DNA from 3 places in the Nocardioides plantarum genome. Region 3 is predicted to be linked to each of the others. Evidence: predicted binding sites of a transcription regulator. Region 3 holds the regulator's gene; each other region holds the start of a gene.
The links. The regulator LexA, encoded in region 3, represses DNA repair genes until DNA is damaged. The targets are predictions, from matches to a motif close to TCGAACANNTGTTCGA.
Positions count from the first base shown of each region.

Region 1 (5,077 bases), on a different contig from region 3:
CAAGGGACGCACGCTCCGAGCACGCGTCGTCGTGGTCGCCCGCGACGGCCGCCAGGTGACCCACACGGTGCGCCTGCGGTGAGGTGGCGCCCCGGCCCACGATCCCGGGCCGGGGACCCTCCACCGCGCAGGTAGCATCGGCCCCCATGGCAGACCGGGCCCGCAGCTCCAGGATCGCGACGGCGGTCGCGCTGCTCGCGACCCTGCTGCTCGTGGTCACGGCTTGCAGCGAGCCGACGCCGCGCCCGGCGCCGGGCGCCGACCCGACGCAGGTCGACGCGGTGGAGGCTCCCCGGCTCGGGGCGTGCCGCCGGCTCGAGCTCGACGACGTCGCCGCCCCCACCAACGCCACCAAGGTCGTCGGCTGCAGCTCCAAGCACACCGCCGAGACGTACGCCGTCGGCGACCTGCCGGCCGAGCTGCGCGACGCGGCGTACGACTCCGCCGAGGTCGGCCGGTTCGCCTACGACACCTGCGACGCGGGGCTGCGCAAGTTCCTCGGCGCCGACGACAGCCAGTCGATGCGCACGGTCCTGAGCTGGGCCTGGTTCCGGCCCTCCGAGAAGGCCTGGGACGACGGCGCGCGGTGGTACCGCTGCGACGTCATCGGCGGCGGCGAGCAGAGCGCCGCGCTGGTCTCGCTCCCCCGGACCGCGCGCGGGATCCTCTCGGGCCGGCCGGACGACCGGTGGGTCGCGTGCGTGAAGGGCCCGTCGGTGGCCGACTCGGCGAAGATCCCGTGCACGCAGCCGCACGACTGGCGCGCGGTCACGACGATCAAGCTGGGCGAGGCTGCCGATCCCTACCCGGGTGACCGCCTGTCCGAGGTGCAGTCCCGCGACTTCTGCAAGAAGTCGGTGCAGGCCTACCTCGACTACCCACCGCAGTTCCAGTTCGGCTTCACGTGGTTCCACGAGGCGGAGTGGAAGGCCGGCAACCGCCGGTCGGTGTGCTGGGCCAAGACGAATGAGTAGGCAGACGAGCAGGCAACCGCTCGCAGCCCTGCTGGCCGTCGTCGTGCTCATCGGCGTGCTGCTGACAGGCTGCTCGGGCGACGACGACCCGCCGGCTGACACCGCCCCCACGGCGACCCCCACCCCGACGGCCACCCCGACGGCCACGGCCCCTCCGACGGCCCGGCCCGTGTCGGCGCCGAAGCGGGGATCCTGCTACCGGCTGACCTACCGTCAGGCGGTGTCCCCGACCAGCGGCGCGAAGTCGACGTCGTGCCGCGGCGCCCACACCTCGCAGACCTACCAGGTCGGCACCATCGACAACGTCGTCGACGGCCACCTGCTGGCGGTCGACTCGGCGCGGGTGCAGGACGACGTCGCCGAGCGCTGCCCTGCCGCCCTCGGCAAGGCCGTCGGCGGGACCGTCGAGGCCCGGCGGCTCAGCATGCTGCGGTCGGTGTGGTTCACCCCGAGCCTGGCCCAGTCCGGCCGGGGCGCCGCGTGGTACCGCTGCGACGTCGTCGCGCTCGCCGGGGCCGAGTCCCTGCTCGACGTACGCGGGTCCCTCGAGGGTGTGCTCGACACCGACGCGGGTCGCGACCGCTACGGCATGTGCGGCACCGCCAGCCCCGACAGCGCGGCCTTCGAGCGCGTGCCCTGCAGCGCGCGCCACACGTGGCGGGCCTTCTCGGTGCTCACGCTCGAGGGCAGCCGCTACCCGGGCGCCCGGGCCGTCGACCGGACCGGCTCCAGGTGCGAGGAGGCGGCCGTCGACGTGGTCGACGACCCGCTCGACTACCAGTGGGCCTACGAGGGTCCCGATGCCGACGAGTGGGCCGCCGGGCAGACGTTCGTGCGGTGCTGGGCACCGGACTGACCGCCCCTCCGTCACGGTGGTCGAGGAAGCCGCCCGCGGCCGTCTCGAGACCACGGCAACCGACGGCTGCCAGGCCGACCACACGGTGGTCGAGGAGGCCGCCCGCGGCCGTCTCGAGACCCCCGCAACCGACACTGCCAGGCCGACCCCACGGTGGTCGAGGAGGCCGCCCGCGGCCGTCTCGAGACCCCCGCAACCGACACTGCCGGGCCGCCCCCACGGTGGTCGAGGAGGCCGCCCGCGGCCGTCTCGAGACCCCCGCAACCGACACTTCCGGGCCGACCCGACGGTGGTCGAGGAGGCCGCCCGCGGCCGTCTCGAGACCCCCGCAACCGACGCTGCCAACTGGCCCGGTGTCTCGCCTGATCGGGGCTCTCACGGCGCGGGTTCAACAGGGTCGGGGTGTCCGCGCGCCTAGCATCCCGGGCCTCCCCGTCAAGGATCGCGCGTCGCGCGCCCGCTACGCGGCGCCCTACGGCCGTCCTTGACAGCGAGCCTCTCCCGGAATGCTTCATGACGCAGACAAGGGCGGGCTGCGCCGCGCCCTTGCCATGCGCGGACACCCCGCGCCAAGTCCAATATCCACAACCTCCCTTGATTCGAACACACGTTCGAACCAAGTGGTAGAATGGGCCCATGGCGACCACGACCCGCACCCGTTGCAGCGACCCGCTGCTGGAATCGGTGCGCACGCGCCGGCAGGCCGAGGCACGTGACCAGGTCGCGACCCTGACCGCCGTCTTGGACTGGGCGGTGGCCAACACCGCCGACGAGGTCGAGACCGCCGGGCTGTTGGACCCGATGGTCGAGCCCGCCCTGCACCTGGGCGGGCTGGGTTGCCCGGTGATCGGTGAGTTCGCTGCCCTGGACCTGGCCCTGTCGTTGGGGATGTCGACCGACGGTGGGCTGGCCTACCTCGGCAAGGCGTTGGAGCTGCGCCACCGGCTGCCACGGCTCTACGCGAGGGTCGTGGGTCTCGAGGTCTCGCTGTGGAAGGCGTTCCGGGTCGCCGAGCAGACCATCGCCCTGCCACCCGCCGGTGCGACCCACGTTGACCGGGTCATCAGCCCGTTCCTGCACACCTGCTCCTGGGCCCAGGTCGACCGCGCCGTCGATGCCGCCCGAGCCCATTACGACCCCGCCGAGGCCGAACGTCGCCGCCAGTCCGCAGCCGAGGAGCGCCACGCCAGCGTGGACCTGCGCGATGCCACCACCACCGGCACCGTGGAGGTGCGTGCCACCCTCGATCTGGCCGACGCCCTGGACCTCGAGACCGCCCTGCGCGGGGGCGCCCAGGTGCTGGCCGACCTCGGCTCCACCGAGACCCTCGAGGTCCGCCGTTCCCAGGCCCTGGGTCAGATGGCCCGCCACCAGTTGGCGTTGGACCTCGAGACCGGCGGCACCGGTCGTGGTGTGACGATCTACGCCCACCTCACCGCCGAGGACACCTCAGCGGTGCTGGACAACACCCTGACCCCGGTCCTGGTCGAGCAGATCCGGCACTGGTGCCAGGCCGCTGGCACCAGGGTCACCGTCAAGCCCGTCATCGACCTCGCCTCCGACCCAACCACCACGGCCTACCGCCCCACCGAGACGATCCGCGAACAGGTCCACCTGCGCGACCGGACGTGCGTGTTCCCCGACTGCGGGAGACGCAAGGTCGACCTCGACCACATCGTTCCCTTCGACCTGGGCGGACCGACGTCAGCGCACAACCTCGCCATGCTCTGCCGCAGGCACCACCGCGCCAAGACCCACGGCCGATGGTCCTACCAGATGCTCGAACCCGGGCTCTACCAATGGACCAGCCCCACCGGTGCGACCTACACCGTCGACCGCCGCCGACGACCCTGACCGCCCCACACCCCGCCATCCACCAGGACCGCGGGGCCACCGGCACGCCCGGACCTCAGGTGCGAGTGGCGACGTAGAGCACCGACACGTAGTGCTCCTCGACCTCGCCACCGCACGCGTCGGCGACGACCGCGACCCGGTCGACGTGACCCGATGGCTCGTGCGGCCCGGCTCAGAAGCCGAGCTTGCGCAGCTGGCGCGGGTCGCGCTGCCAGTCCTTGGCGATCTTGATGTGCAGGTCGAGGTAGACGGGCGTGCCGAGGAGCGCCTCGATCTGCTGGCGGGCCCGGCTGCCGACGTCCTTGAGGCGGGCCCCCTTGTGGCCGATCATGATGCCCTTCTGGGAGTCGCGCTCGACGTAGAGGTTGGCGTAGATGTCGAGCAACGGCTTGTCGGCGTCGCGGTCGGCCCGCAGGTTCATCTCCTCGACGACCACGGCGATCGAGTGGGGCAGCTCGTCGCGCACGCCCTCCAGCGCCGCCTCGCGGATCAGCTCGGCGACGATGATCTCCTCGGGGGCGTCGCTGAGCTCGCCGTCGGGGTAGAGCTGCGGCCCCTCGGGCAGCAGCCCGACGAGGAGGTCGGCGAGGAGCTGGACCTGGTCGCCGCCCTGGGCGGAGACCGGGACGATCTCGGCCCAGTCGGTGCCGGTCTCGGTGCCGAGGGTCGCGATGTCGAGCAGGTGCTGGCCGAGCTGCTCGGGCGTGGCCAGGTCGGTCTTGGTGGCGATGGCGACCTTGATGGTGCGCTTGACCTTGCCCATCTCGCGCACGATGAAGCGGTCGCCGGGGCCGATCTTCTCGTTGGCCGGGAAGCACACCGCGACGACGTCGACCTCGGCCAGCGTGGTCTTGACCAGGTCGTTGAGCCGCTCGCCGAGCAGGGTGCGCGGCCGGTGCAGGCCGGGGGTGTCGACCAGGATCAGCTGGGCGTCGGGCCGGTGGACGATGCCGCGTACGACGGTGCGGGTGGTCTGCGGCTTGGAGCTGGTGATGACGACCTTGCTGCCGACGAGCGCGTTGGTCAGCGTCGACTTGCCGGCGTTGGGGCGCCCGACGAACGAGGCGAACCCGCTCCGGTGGGCGGGCAGCGGTGGGGGTGTCTCGGTCATGTGCTCGTCTCTGCTCGTCGTACCGGATCGACCGCGCGGGGCTGCCGGCCGGCGACCGCGCGCCAGTAGCCCATCACGTCGTACGCCGTGCTCGGGAGTGAGCGCTCGCGCATCAGGTGCTTGCGGATCGCCCGCATCTGCGCGGACTCCCCCGCCATCCAGAAGTAGCCGTCGCCCTCGGGCCACACCAGGTCGCTGACGACGTCGGCGAGCCGGCTCACCCCGTCGCCGGGCTGGCCGAGGAAGTCGACCTCGACCCCGGGCAGGTAGTCGGACATGTCG
Region 1 is NZ_VDMS01000004.1:318,764-323,840, forward strand. It holds gene FJQ56_RS17735 (DUF11 domain-containing protein) at 1-82, shown strand, start outside; gene FJQ56_RS17740 (septum formation family protein) at 147-974, shown strand; gene FJQ56_RS17745 (septum formation family protein) at 967-1,830, shown strand; gene FJQ56_RS17750 (HNH endonuclease signature motif containing protein) at 2,467-3,684, shown strand; gene era (GTPase Era) at 3,857-4,795, opposite strand; gene FJQ56_RS17760 (siderophore-interacting protein) at 4,792-5,077, opposite strand, start outside.
Region 1: the regulator LexA is predicted to act here: its motif matches at 2,430-2,445, upstream of FJQ56_RS17750 (HNH endonuclease signature motif containing protein).

Region 2 (5,077 bases), on a different contig from region 3:
GGTCGGTGGTGGCCGGCAGCGCGGTCGTGCAGGCCGCGCGGTCGGTGCGGGCCGAGCTCGACCGGCTCCGGGCCGGCGGCGCGGTGCCGACCGAGCCGGTCACCGCGACCGGCTCCTCCGACGGCGCGCTGCGCTCGCTGGCCTTCTCGGTGCAGGGGTTCCGGGTCGCGGTCGCGCCGGCCACCGGCGAGGTCCGGATCCTCAAGTCGGTGCAGGCGGTCGACGCCGGTGTCGTGATCAACCCCGAGCAGCTGCGCGGCCAGGTCGAGGGCGGCGTCGCCCAGGGCATCGGCAGCGCCCTGTGGGAGGAGATGGTGCTGCGCGACGGCGAGGTGCTGACCAAGACCTTGCGCGACTACCGCGTGCCGCAGCTGGGCGACGTCCCGCCGACCGAGGTGCTCTACGCCGACACCTACGACACCCTCGGCCCGCGCGGTGCGAAGTCGATGAGCGAGGCGCCGTACAACCCGGTGGCCCCCGCCCTGGCCAACGCCGTGCGCGACGCCACCGGCGTGCGGCCCTGCGAGATCCCGATGAGCCGCGACCGCGTGTGGCGGCTGCTGCAGACCCGCAACGATCAGGAGAACCCCGATGAGCAGTGACCTGACCTGGCTGACGCAGGCCGTCGACCTGGCCGTGGCCAACGTCGGCGACGGGGGAGGGCCCTTCGGCGCCCTCGTCGTGCGCGACGGCGCCGTGGTCGCGACCGGCCAGAACCGGGTGACCCGCGACCTGGACCCGACCGCCCACGCCGAGGTGACCGCGATCCGGGTCGCGTGTCGCGCCCTGGACACCTTCGCCCTCGACGGCTGCACCCTCTACACGTCGTGCGAGCCCTGCCCGCTGTGCCTGACCGCCTCGCTCTGGGCGCGCCTGGACCGTGTCGTCTACGCCGCCGACCGTCACGACGCGGCCCGCGGCGGCTTCGACGACCTCGTCTTCTACGAGCTGCTGGGGCGCGACCGCAGCACCTGGCCGATGCCGGTGGTGACCGCCGACCTGGAGTCCGCGACGGCGCCGTTCGACGCGTGGCTCTCGCGAGCGGATCGCACGCACTACTAGCCGCGAGCATCGAGGATCGACGGCCGAGATCCATCGTTGAACGCGTTCAACTAGGTTCGGCCCGTGATCGTCTCCCGCTCGCCGAGAACCCGGTTCGTCGCCTTCAAGTCGGCCGGGGCGCTGTGGCTCGTCGGGGCGTCGCTGGGTGTCGGAGTCTCGTGGCTGCTGGTGGTGCCCGCGGCGGCGTACGTGCTCCTGGGCAGTGCAGCGCTCGCGTCGACCGCAGGACGGACGGCGAGGACGGCGACGCTCCTGTGGGCGGTCGCGGTGGTGCTCGTGGCGCTGGCGGCCATCCCGAGCGGCGTCGGTGCCGTCCTCCTGGGGCTCGTGTTCGGCTCACTCCTGTTCGGGGTGTGGTTCGCCACCGGGTGGTTGCTGGTGCACGCGGTCGGGCGGGACGACGTCGCCGCTCGAGGTGGCACCAGTCCGCCGGGTGATCGCGTGCGCTGATGAGGAGGGCGCGCTCGACCGTGCGCGAGCGTCGCGCGGACTCCACGGCTACTCGCGTCGCGGCCGATGTCGGATCCACGTGGCGGGTGGTGGGTCGGCGCGCCGTCGGGGTGGTGGTCGGAACTCCGGTCGTCCGTCGACCGGTGACAGGCGGACCTCCCACGGGCTGTGGTGGATCACCCGGTGGTGCGCTCCGCAGAGCATCACCAGGTTGTCGAGCGCGGTCGCACCACCGTCGGCCCAGTGCCGGACGTGGTGGCCGTGGCACATGACCGGCGGTCGGGTACAGCCCGGGAACGCGCAGTGTCGGTCCCGTGCGATGAGCGCGAGCCAGAGCGCCATGGTGACCAGCCGGTGCGTGCGGCCGACGTCGAGGACGTGCCCCTCCCGTCCGAGACAGATCGGGATCACGTCGGCGTCGCAGGCCAGCCGGCGCACCGCGGCGATCGAGAGGGCCAGACCGTCGTCGGTGACCGCCGCGGGACCGACCCCGGTGCGCAGGTCGTCGAGGTCGATGAGTACGCCGACCCGCGGCCGCGTGCCGTGGCTGGCGGGCTGCCGGTCGGTGTCGAGGGAGTGCTGGGCGACGTCGAGGAGGGCGTCCCACAGTCGGGCTCCGTGGTCACGGGGGTCCGTCTCGGCGACCCGGTCGGGGTCGTCGGGATCGACGGCAGGCGACGGCTTGGTGAGCGGGATCAGCGCAGCCCGGAGGATCGCGCCGTCCTCGACCGACCCGCGGCCACGCAGGCGCACACCGCCGGCACCGTCCTCGACGACGGACAGGAAGCGCTCGAGGTGAGCGGCCCGTTCCTCGCGATCGAGGTCGGCCTCGGCCCTGCGCTCGGACCGGTCGGGGTCGACGACCTCCACCAGACGGCGAGCCGCCTTGCGCAGCTCGGTCGCGTTGAGCCGACCTGCTTCGTCCAGCAGCACCCGCTCGCCCTGGCGCCGCAACATCGGCCCGGGCGGCAGGTCGTCGACCGCGTCGCACACGATGCCCGCCTGAGACGCCGAGACCGCGCCGGCTGCGAGGGCCTCGAAGGTCACGGCCCGATCGCTGGTGAGGGCGCGGGCGTGGCGCACGGCCCGGTGGGCCTCTCCGACGGTGATGCCGGCGAGATGGGCGAACCACTCGTGGGTGGAGCCCCAGGACAGCGACCTGCGAGGGATCTCGCGCTGGTCGACCTCGGTGAGGAGCTGGACGCGCACCGCCGACAGCTGCCCCATCACCCTCTCGAGGGCCTCGGCGCCGTCGACCAGCTCCTCGTCGGAGACCGTCGCCCACAGTCGCTGCCGGAGCGCAGCGACCTCCGCGCCGACGGCCTCGAGGACCATCGACGGACTGGGGGTGCAGGGATGCAACATCGGGACTGCCGATCGGGACGAGCGTTGCCTGGGGACTCACCCGCCAGGACTTGGTAGGACCTCGATGCAGTGCGTCATCAGTTGACGAGCCCCGGAGCACACCCGGAGGTCTCCTGCATCTGTGGCAAAGAGGTTTCTCAACGTGCTAATTGATTAGAACACATATTCGATTCTCTGTCAACCTGCGCATCTCGCGTATTACGACGCAAGACACCGGTAAGTGCGTGTCGGTTCGTCGGGCAACAAGCTGGAGTGGCTCGGTGGCCGGCTTGCCGTCCGCTGGGGAGCCAGGGACCACGATGGACACATGACAGGCTTCAGAGGGCTGACGACAGAACGTCGCGACCTGCCGCCGCTGACAAGTGAACACACGGCTGCGCTGGCGGAGATCCACAGCGACCCCGACGTCGCTCGCTACATCGGCGGCGACAGGCTGACAGCGGAGGTCATTCCTCTCCAGGTGGCTGCTTTCGCTGACGAATGGGACGAACGCGGCTACGGCCAAAGTGCAGTGATCGAGCGACAGACCGGCGCTTTCGTCGGTCGAATCGGACTGCACTTCTGGCCAGACTGGAACGAGATCGAGCTGGGGTACATCCTTGCCGGATCGGCGCAGGGCAAGGGTCTGGCGGCGGAAGGAGCGAGGGCCTGGATCGACTGGGCAAAGTCCGAAGCACATATCGATCACCTGATCGCCAACATCCATCCCGAGAACCAGGCATCAATCGGGTTGGCGAAGAGACTGGGGTTCGTCTTCGACCGCGACGACACCACGCCCTCGGGGCTTCCGACCCTGATCTTCCGCCTACCCGTCGCGACATAGCGCGGCAGGGGCGAAGCCCGCAGACGACCCTGGCTCGAGAGAACCCACCGCTCACCGGGGCAACCGGCACCCATGTCGTGGGACAGGTCTGACACCGCGTCCGGAGACATCACGACCCCACCTCGCCCAGGTCCGGTCACACTTCGTGATGCTGCCGCGTCAGGACCGCGAGACCACCGCCAACAAGGAAGGGCCCGCGATGGCCACGAAGAATGACCCCACCGCCGAGGTGCTGGAGACGATCGCCGCGATGACCGATCGGGACCGCGCGGTCGCCGAGAGGCTGCACCAGGTGATCACCGCCGCGGCCCCGGACCTGAGTCCCCGGCTCTGGTACAAGCAGCCGGCGTACGCCGCAGGCGGTCCGAAGGGCAAGGTCGTCTGCTTCTTCCGCGGCGCCGACGTCGACGGGGAGCGCTACCTCTCGCTCGGCTTCTCGAGCCAGGCCCGGCTCGACGACGGCGGGCTCTGGCCCACGGCGTACGCCGTCACCGAGGTCGACGACGCCGTCGCGGCCCGGATCACGGACCTGGTCCGTCGGGCCGCCACCGGCACCGGGTGACCGATCCGCGAAGCCCGGCCAGAACTGCGATTTCGTTGGTTACGCCGAGCTCGGTGAGCGCCTTGACTGGGGGACGCAGGCGCCGCGCACGCGGCGTCGGACACCTCTCGGAAGGACGTTCTCCATGAGCACTCACACCACTCCCAACCGTCGTCGGATCGCGGGCGCCGCCGCCGCTGTCGTGGTCGCCGGCCTCGGTGCCGTGGCCGGCGGCGCCGCGCCGGCCAGCGCCGGGTCGTGCACCGGCGAATGGTGCGGCGGCCTGAGCAACGCCTCCAACTCCGCGCGCAGCATCGGCTACACGCTGCAGTGGCGGACCAGCTCGAACCCCACCATCGACGGCTACGTCGCGAAGGGGCAGACCAAGGGCGGCCGTGGCTCGGGCTACGACATCGACGGCATGTACATCCCCTCCGGCTGCGTCGGCAGCCCGACCTACGGCGGGAGCATCGCCTACACGCCCGGCTGGTGGAAGATCGCCGACGCCAGCACCTTCGCGATCACGCTCTACTGCTGACGGACTGCTGACGGACTGCTGACGTCCGTCCGCTGAGGCGCCGAGGCCCCGCGGCGCTGGACACGTCGATGCCCGCGGTCACCCGGCCGCGGGCATCGGTGCGTCGGGACGGCGACCAGGCCATGAAACGAACGTAACCCTCCTGAAACGCGTGGATCACGCCCCGGGAACGCGGGCCTCCTAGCGTCGCGGCGACCGCGTGATCGAGCTCGGCGATCCGTCTGCACCCCGCGCCCAGGAGGCACCGCATGACCTCGACCACCCACCGGCTGCTCCGCACCAGCCCGGCTCGTCGTAC
Region 2 is NZ_VDMS01000003.1:50,113-55,189, forward strand. It holds gene FJQ56_RS15625 (molybdopterin-dependent oxidoreductase) at 1-602, shown strand, start outside; gene FJQ56_RS15630 (nucleoside deaminase) at 592-1,062, shown strand; gene FJQ56_RS15635 (hypothetical protein) at 1,126-1,512, shown strand; gene FJQ56_RS15640 (HNH endonuclease signature motif containing protein) at 1,561-2,847, opposite strand; gene FJQ56_RS15645 (GNAT family N-acetyltransferase) at 3,185-3,700, shown strand; gene FJQ56_RS15650 (DUF1801 domain-containing protein) at 3,849-4,262, shown strand; gene FJQ56_RS15655 (hypothetical protein) at 4,387-4,779, shown strand; gene FJQ56_RS15660 (ABC transporter substrate-binding protein) at 5,028-5,077, shown strand, end outside.
Region 2: the regulator LexA is predicted to act here: its motif matches at 3,032-3,047, upstream of FJQ56_RS15640 (HNH endonuclease signature motif containing protein).

Region 3 (5,077 bases):
GGGCTCGACAACCACCGTCTCGGTGGCCTCGGGCTCACTGGTGGCCATCGATCCGCCGGCGAACATGACGCCGATCGCCGCGAGGACGAGGAAGGCCAGAACGAGCACCACGAGGCGTCCGCGACGGGTCAGCCGGTAGACGGGCCCAGCGACGGGCCCAGCAACGGGACGGACGGTGACGGACGTGGTGCTCATGGGTGCCTCCTGGGGAAGTGGTGCGCTCTCGATCTGATGTCTAGTGGTGACCACCGACAGTTCGATCGGTTCGAACACATGAGCGATTCTAGATCAGGTGTTCGAACGTGCGCAACCCCTCAGGCGAACAGGTGTTCTACTGCCGACGCAGGACCCGACCGCCCTGTCGCTCGAACACGGCGATCCCGGCCGAGGCCAGCGAGGGCGCCAGCATCGAGACGCGCATCGCCGCTCCACGCCAGGCGGGCACCGTGCGCAGCACCCGCCGCGACCCGATCAGGCCGAGCACCACCTCGGCGATCTCCTCGACCGTCAGCAGACGGCCGCCGGAGCTGACCAGGCGCTTGCCGGTGCCGTCGGACATGTCCTCGACCATCTGCGTCGCGACCCCGTCGGGCAGCACCGCATGCACGCCCAGCCCGGCCGGCGCCTCGAGGGCGACGGAGGTCGTGATGGACACGACGGCGGCCTTCGTGGCGGCGTACACCGACAGCCCGGGCACCGGGCCGAGCCCCGACAACGAGGCCACGTTGACCAGCGCACCCGAGGGCGCCCCGACCGGACCGAACGCGTCCAGGGCGGCGCGCATCCCCCACAGCGTCCCGAGCAGGTTGACGTCGACCAGCCCGCGCACCTGCTCGTCGCTCAGCGCCGCCAGGTCGCCGTCGAAGCCGACGCCGGCGTTGTTCACCCACACGCCCAGGGGCGCCAACCCCGTCGCGACCGAGGCGACCGCCCGGTGCGAGGCCGGGTCGCGCACGTCCTGGGCCACCCCGGTCGCGCCGATCCGGGTGGCCGTCGCGGCGACCGCCTCGGCATCGACGTCGGTGATCACGACCCGGTGCCCGGCGGCGACCAGGCGCACGGCGATCGCGCGGCCGATGCCGCGGGCCGCGCCGGTGACGACGGCGGACGTGGGAGCGGACGTGGGAGCGGACCCAGGCGGGGGCGAGGACGTCGGTGAGGGGGCGGAGGCCATGACCCATGGTCGCAGCCGTGCGCGCGACACGCCGTTCGAACACCTGTTTGAAATCGTCGGCGCCCGGTGGGACCCTGAGCCATGCCCGACAAGCAGCCCGACAAGCGGTCCACGAAACAGTCCACCAAGCAGTCGTCCAAGACCAGCAAGGTCTCCGAGCTCCCCGACGGCCCGGCCGACGCCACCGGCCTGACCCCGCGCCAGCAGCGCGTGCTGGCCCACATCAAGGACAGCCTCGAGCTGCGCGGCTACCCGCCGAGCATGCGCGAGATCGGCGAGGCGGTGGGCCTGACCAGCACCTCGAGCGTCGCCCACCAGCTGCGGGTGCTCGAGCAGAAGGGCTACCTCAAGCGCGATCCCAACCGACCGCGGGCCCTCGAGGTGTTCCTCCCCGACGTCATGGCGGCCCGCCGCTCGCTCGGCCAGGCCGAGGAGACGTCGTACGACGAGACCGGCATCGGCGATGTCGCCGTCGCGGCGATCCAGGTCCCGCTGCTCGGCCGGATCGCGGCCGGCGGCCCGATCCTGGCCGAGCAGACCTACGACGACGTCTTCCCGCTGCCGCAGCAGCTGGTCGGCGACGGCCAGCTCTTCATGCTCGAGGTGTCGGGCGAGTCGATGGTCGACGCCGCGATCTGCGACGGCGACTACGTCGTCATCCGCCAGGAGCAGACCGCCAGCAACGGTGAGATCGTCGCGGCGATGATCGACGGCGAGGCCACCGTCAAGACCCTGCAGCGCAAGGACGGCAAGGTCTGGCTGCTCCCCCACAACGAGGCGTTCGACCCGATCGACGGCACCGACGCCACGATCCTCGGCGTCGTCACGGCCGTGCTGCGCAAGCTCTGACCCACGATCGGGCCCGGCATACGCCGGGTGAACGCTCGACGACCGTTGTCACGACCCCCGTCACTCCACGTGCCGGGGGTCGTTGACTGTTTCCGTGACGACACCCACCGGCGTACGGCGACGTACCGTGCTCGCGACCGGCTCGACCGGCGCCGCCCTGACCACGCTCGCCGGCCCCGGCTCGGCGACCGCCGCGACAGCGCCCCGGTCACCGGCCGCTCGCGCCGCGCTCCACCACTTCCGCCACGGCGTCGCCTCGGGTGACCCGCTCCCCACCAAGGTGCTGCTCTGGACCCGGGTGACCCCCGACGCCGTCAGCAAGCCGGGCTCCGGCAAGGGCCCGCAGGTCACGGTGACCTGGGAGGTCTCGACCCGCAAGGACTTCCGCCGCATCGTCAAGCGCGGCACCTTCGTGACCGGTCCCAGCCGTGACCACACCGTCAAGCTCGACGTCGCCGGGCTCACCCCGGCCACCTGGTACTACTACCGCTTCGGATTCAAGGGCACCCACAGCCGCGTCGGGCGCACCCGCACCGCCCCGGCACCCGGGTCGACCCCGAGCCACCTGCGCCTGGGCATCGTCTCCTGCGCCAACTGGCAGGCCGGGTGGTTCGCGGCCTACCGCGGCCTCGCGGCGCGCAACGACCTGCACGCCGTGGTCCACCTCGGCGACTACGTCTACGAGTACGGCGCGGGCGGCTACGGCTACGGCCGGGACGACGTCGACATCCGCACCCACGACCCGAAGCACGAGATGGTCTCGCTCGAGGACTACCGGCGCCGCCACGCGCAGTACAAGACCGACACCGACCTGCAGGACGCGCACGCCAAGTTCCCCTGGATCATCACCTGGGACGACCACGAGGTCGCCAACGACCAGTACGCCACGGGGGCCGAGAACCACCAGGCCACCGAGGGCGACTACCTGCGGCGGCGGGCCCGCGCCCACCGCGCCTACGACGAGTGGATGCCGGTGCGGATGAACAGCACCACCAAGCTCGCCGACGGCGATCGGCTGTACCGGCGCCTCACCTTCGGGAAGCTGGCCGAGATCAGCATGCTCGACCTGCGGACCTACCGTTCGAAGCAGGTGTCGTCCGCGCTCTCGACGTCGTCCGAGGGCGGGATCGACGACCCCGACCGCACCATCACCGGCACCCAGCAGCTGGGCTTCCTCGAGCGCTCGCTGTCCAACCCCACGGCACTGTGGAAGGTCATCGGCAACCCGGTGATGATCACGCCGGTCACCTTCGCAGCGCTCCCCGGTGCACGGCGCGCGCAGGTCAACGAGGTCACCGGGCTGCTGCCCGACGACGGCCTGCCCTACAACGTCGACCAGTGGGACGGCTACACGGCCGACCGCCGCCGGGTGCTGGAGCACATCGAGGACCACCACATCCAGAACGCCCTCTTCGTCACCGGCGACATCCACTCGGGCTGGGCGGCCGAGGTGCCCTACGACACCGGCAGCTACCCGCTCGGCGGCACCGGTGCCGTCGAGTTCGTGTGCACCTCGGTGACCTCCAACAACCTCAAGGACATCACCGGCACCCCCGCCCACACCACGAGCACGGTCGTCGAGGCGGCAATCCTGGCCGCCAACCCGCACATCAAGTACCTCAACTTCGACGACCACGGGTTCTCCGTGCTCGACCTGGACGCCAAGCGGGCCCAGATGGACTGGTTCGTCATCGGCGACCGCGCCGACAAGGACACGCCCATCACCTACAGCCGCTCGTTCCTCACCCGCGCCTCGACCAACCGCGTCGAGGAGACCGACGTGCCGCTGCACCGCCAGGGCAGCCAGGGCAGCCAGCAGGACGGTGCCTGATGTGTGGCTGCGGTGACCGGCACGCGCCCGGCGAGCCCACGCCGTACGACGTCGGGCGCGACGCGCTGGTCACGGGGCGTCGCACGCTGCTGAAGGCGGGCGGCGGGGTCGCGATCTCGACCGCGGCGGTCGCGGCCGCCTCCTCCGCCGCGACCGCGGCCCCCACCCCGGCGCGCACCCGCAAGCGGGTCTACGTGCTGGTGGTCGACGGGTGCCTGCCCGAGGAGATCAGCGAGGAGCTGACGCCCCACCTCTACGCGCTGCGTGAGGGCGGCCGGCAGTTCGCGCAGGCGCGGTCCCAGCCGATCATGGAGACCATCCCCAACCACGTGATGATGATGACGGGCGTGCGTCCGGACCGGTCGGGGGTACCGGCCAACGCGGTCTACGACCGCGCGGCCAAGGTCGTGCGCGACCTCGACCGGGCCACCGACCTCAAGGCGTTCACCATCATCGAGCGGCTCAACCGGCAGGGCCTGCGCACCGGCACGGTCCTCAGCAAGGAGTACCTCTACGGCGTCTTCGGCACCCGGGCGACCGCGCGCTGGGAGCCGTTCCCGGTGCTGCCGATCACCGGACACGCGCCCGACGAGTTCACCATCCAGGCGGCGATGGCGATGGTCGAGGACGTCGACCCGCACCTGATGTTCGTCAACCTGGGCGACATCGACCGCTACGGCCACGCCGACGTCACCGGATCGGTGGGTGCCAAGGTGGCCCGCCGCCTGGCCCTGGTCAAGACCGACGGCTACGTCCAGCAGTTCGTCGACCGGCTCAAGGCGAGCGGCGCCTGGAAGAACTCGATGCTGATCGTGCTCGCCGACCACTCGATGGACTGGTCGACGCCCGACCGCGTCATCAGCCTGAGCGGGCCGCTCGACGAGGACCCGGTGCTGCGGGGGCGGGTCCAGATCGCCGACAACGGCGGGGCCGACCTCCTCTACTGGACCGGCCCCGCCGCGGGCAAGGAGGACGCGGTCGAGCGGATGCTGCGGATCGCGCAGGCCCAGAACGGCGTGCTGTCCGCCCACGACCGGCGCAAGGGGTTGCGCCTGGGCACCAACGCCGGTGACGTCGTCGTCTTCTGCCGGGCCGGCTGGCGGTTCAGCGACCCCGACCCGGTGACCAGCAACCCCATCCCCGGCAACCACGGCCACCCGGCCACCCGGCCGATCCCGTTCTTCCTCAGCGGCGGGCACCCGGCCGTGGTGAAGCGGTCCGCC
Region 3 is NZ_VDMS01000001.1:1,027,262-1,032,338, forward strand. It holds gene FJQ56_RS04780 (LysM peptidoglycan-binding domain-containing protein) at 1-195, opposite strand, end outside; gene FJQ56_RS04785 (SDR family oxidoreductase) at 332-1,174, opposite strand; gene lexA (transcriptional repressor LexA) at 1,256-2,023, shown strand; gene FJQ56_RS04795 (alkaline phosphatase D family protein) at 2,118-3,854, shown strand; gene FJQ56_RS04800 (alkaline phosphatase family protein) at 3,854-5,077, shown strand, end outside.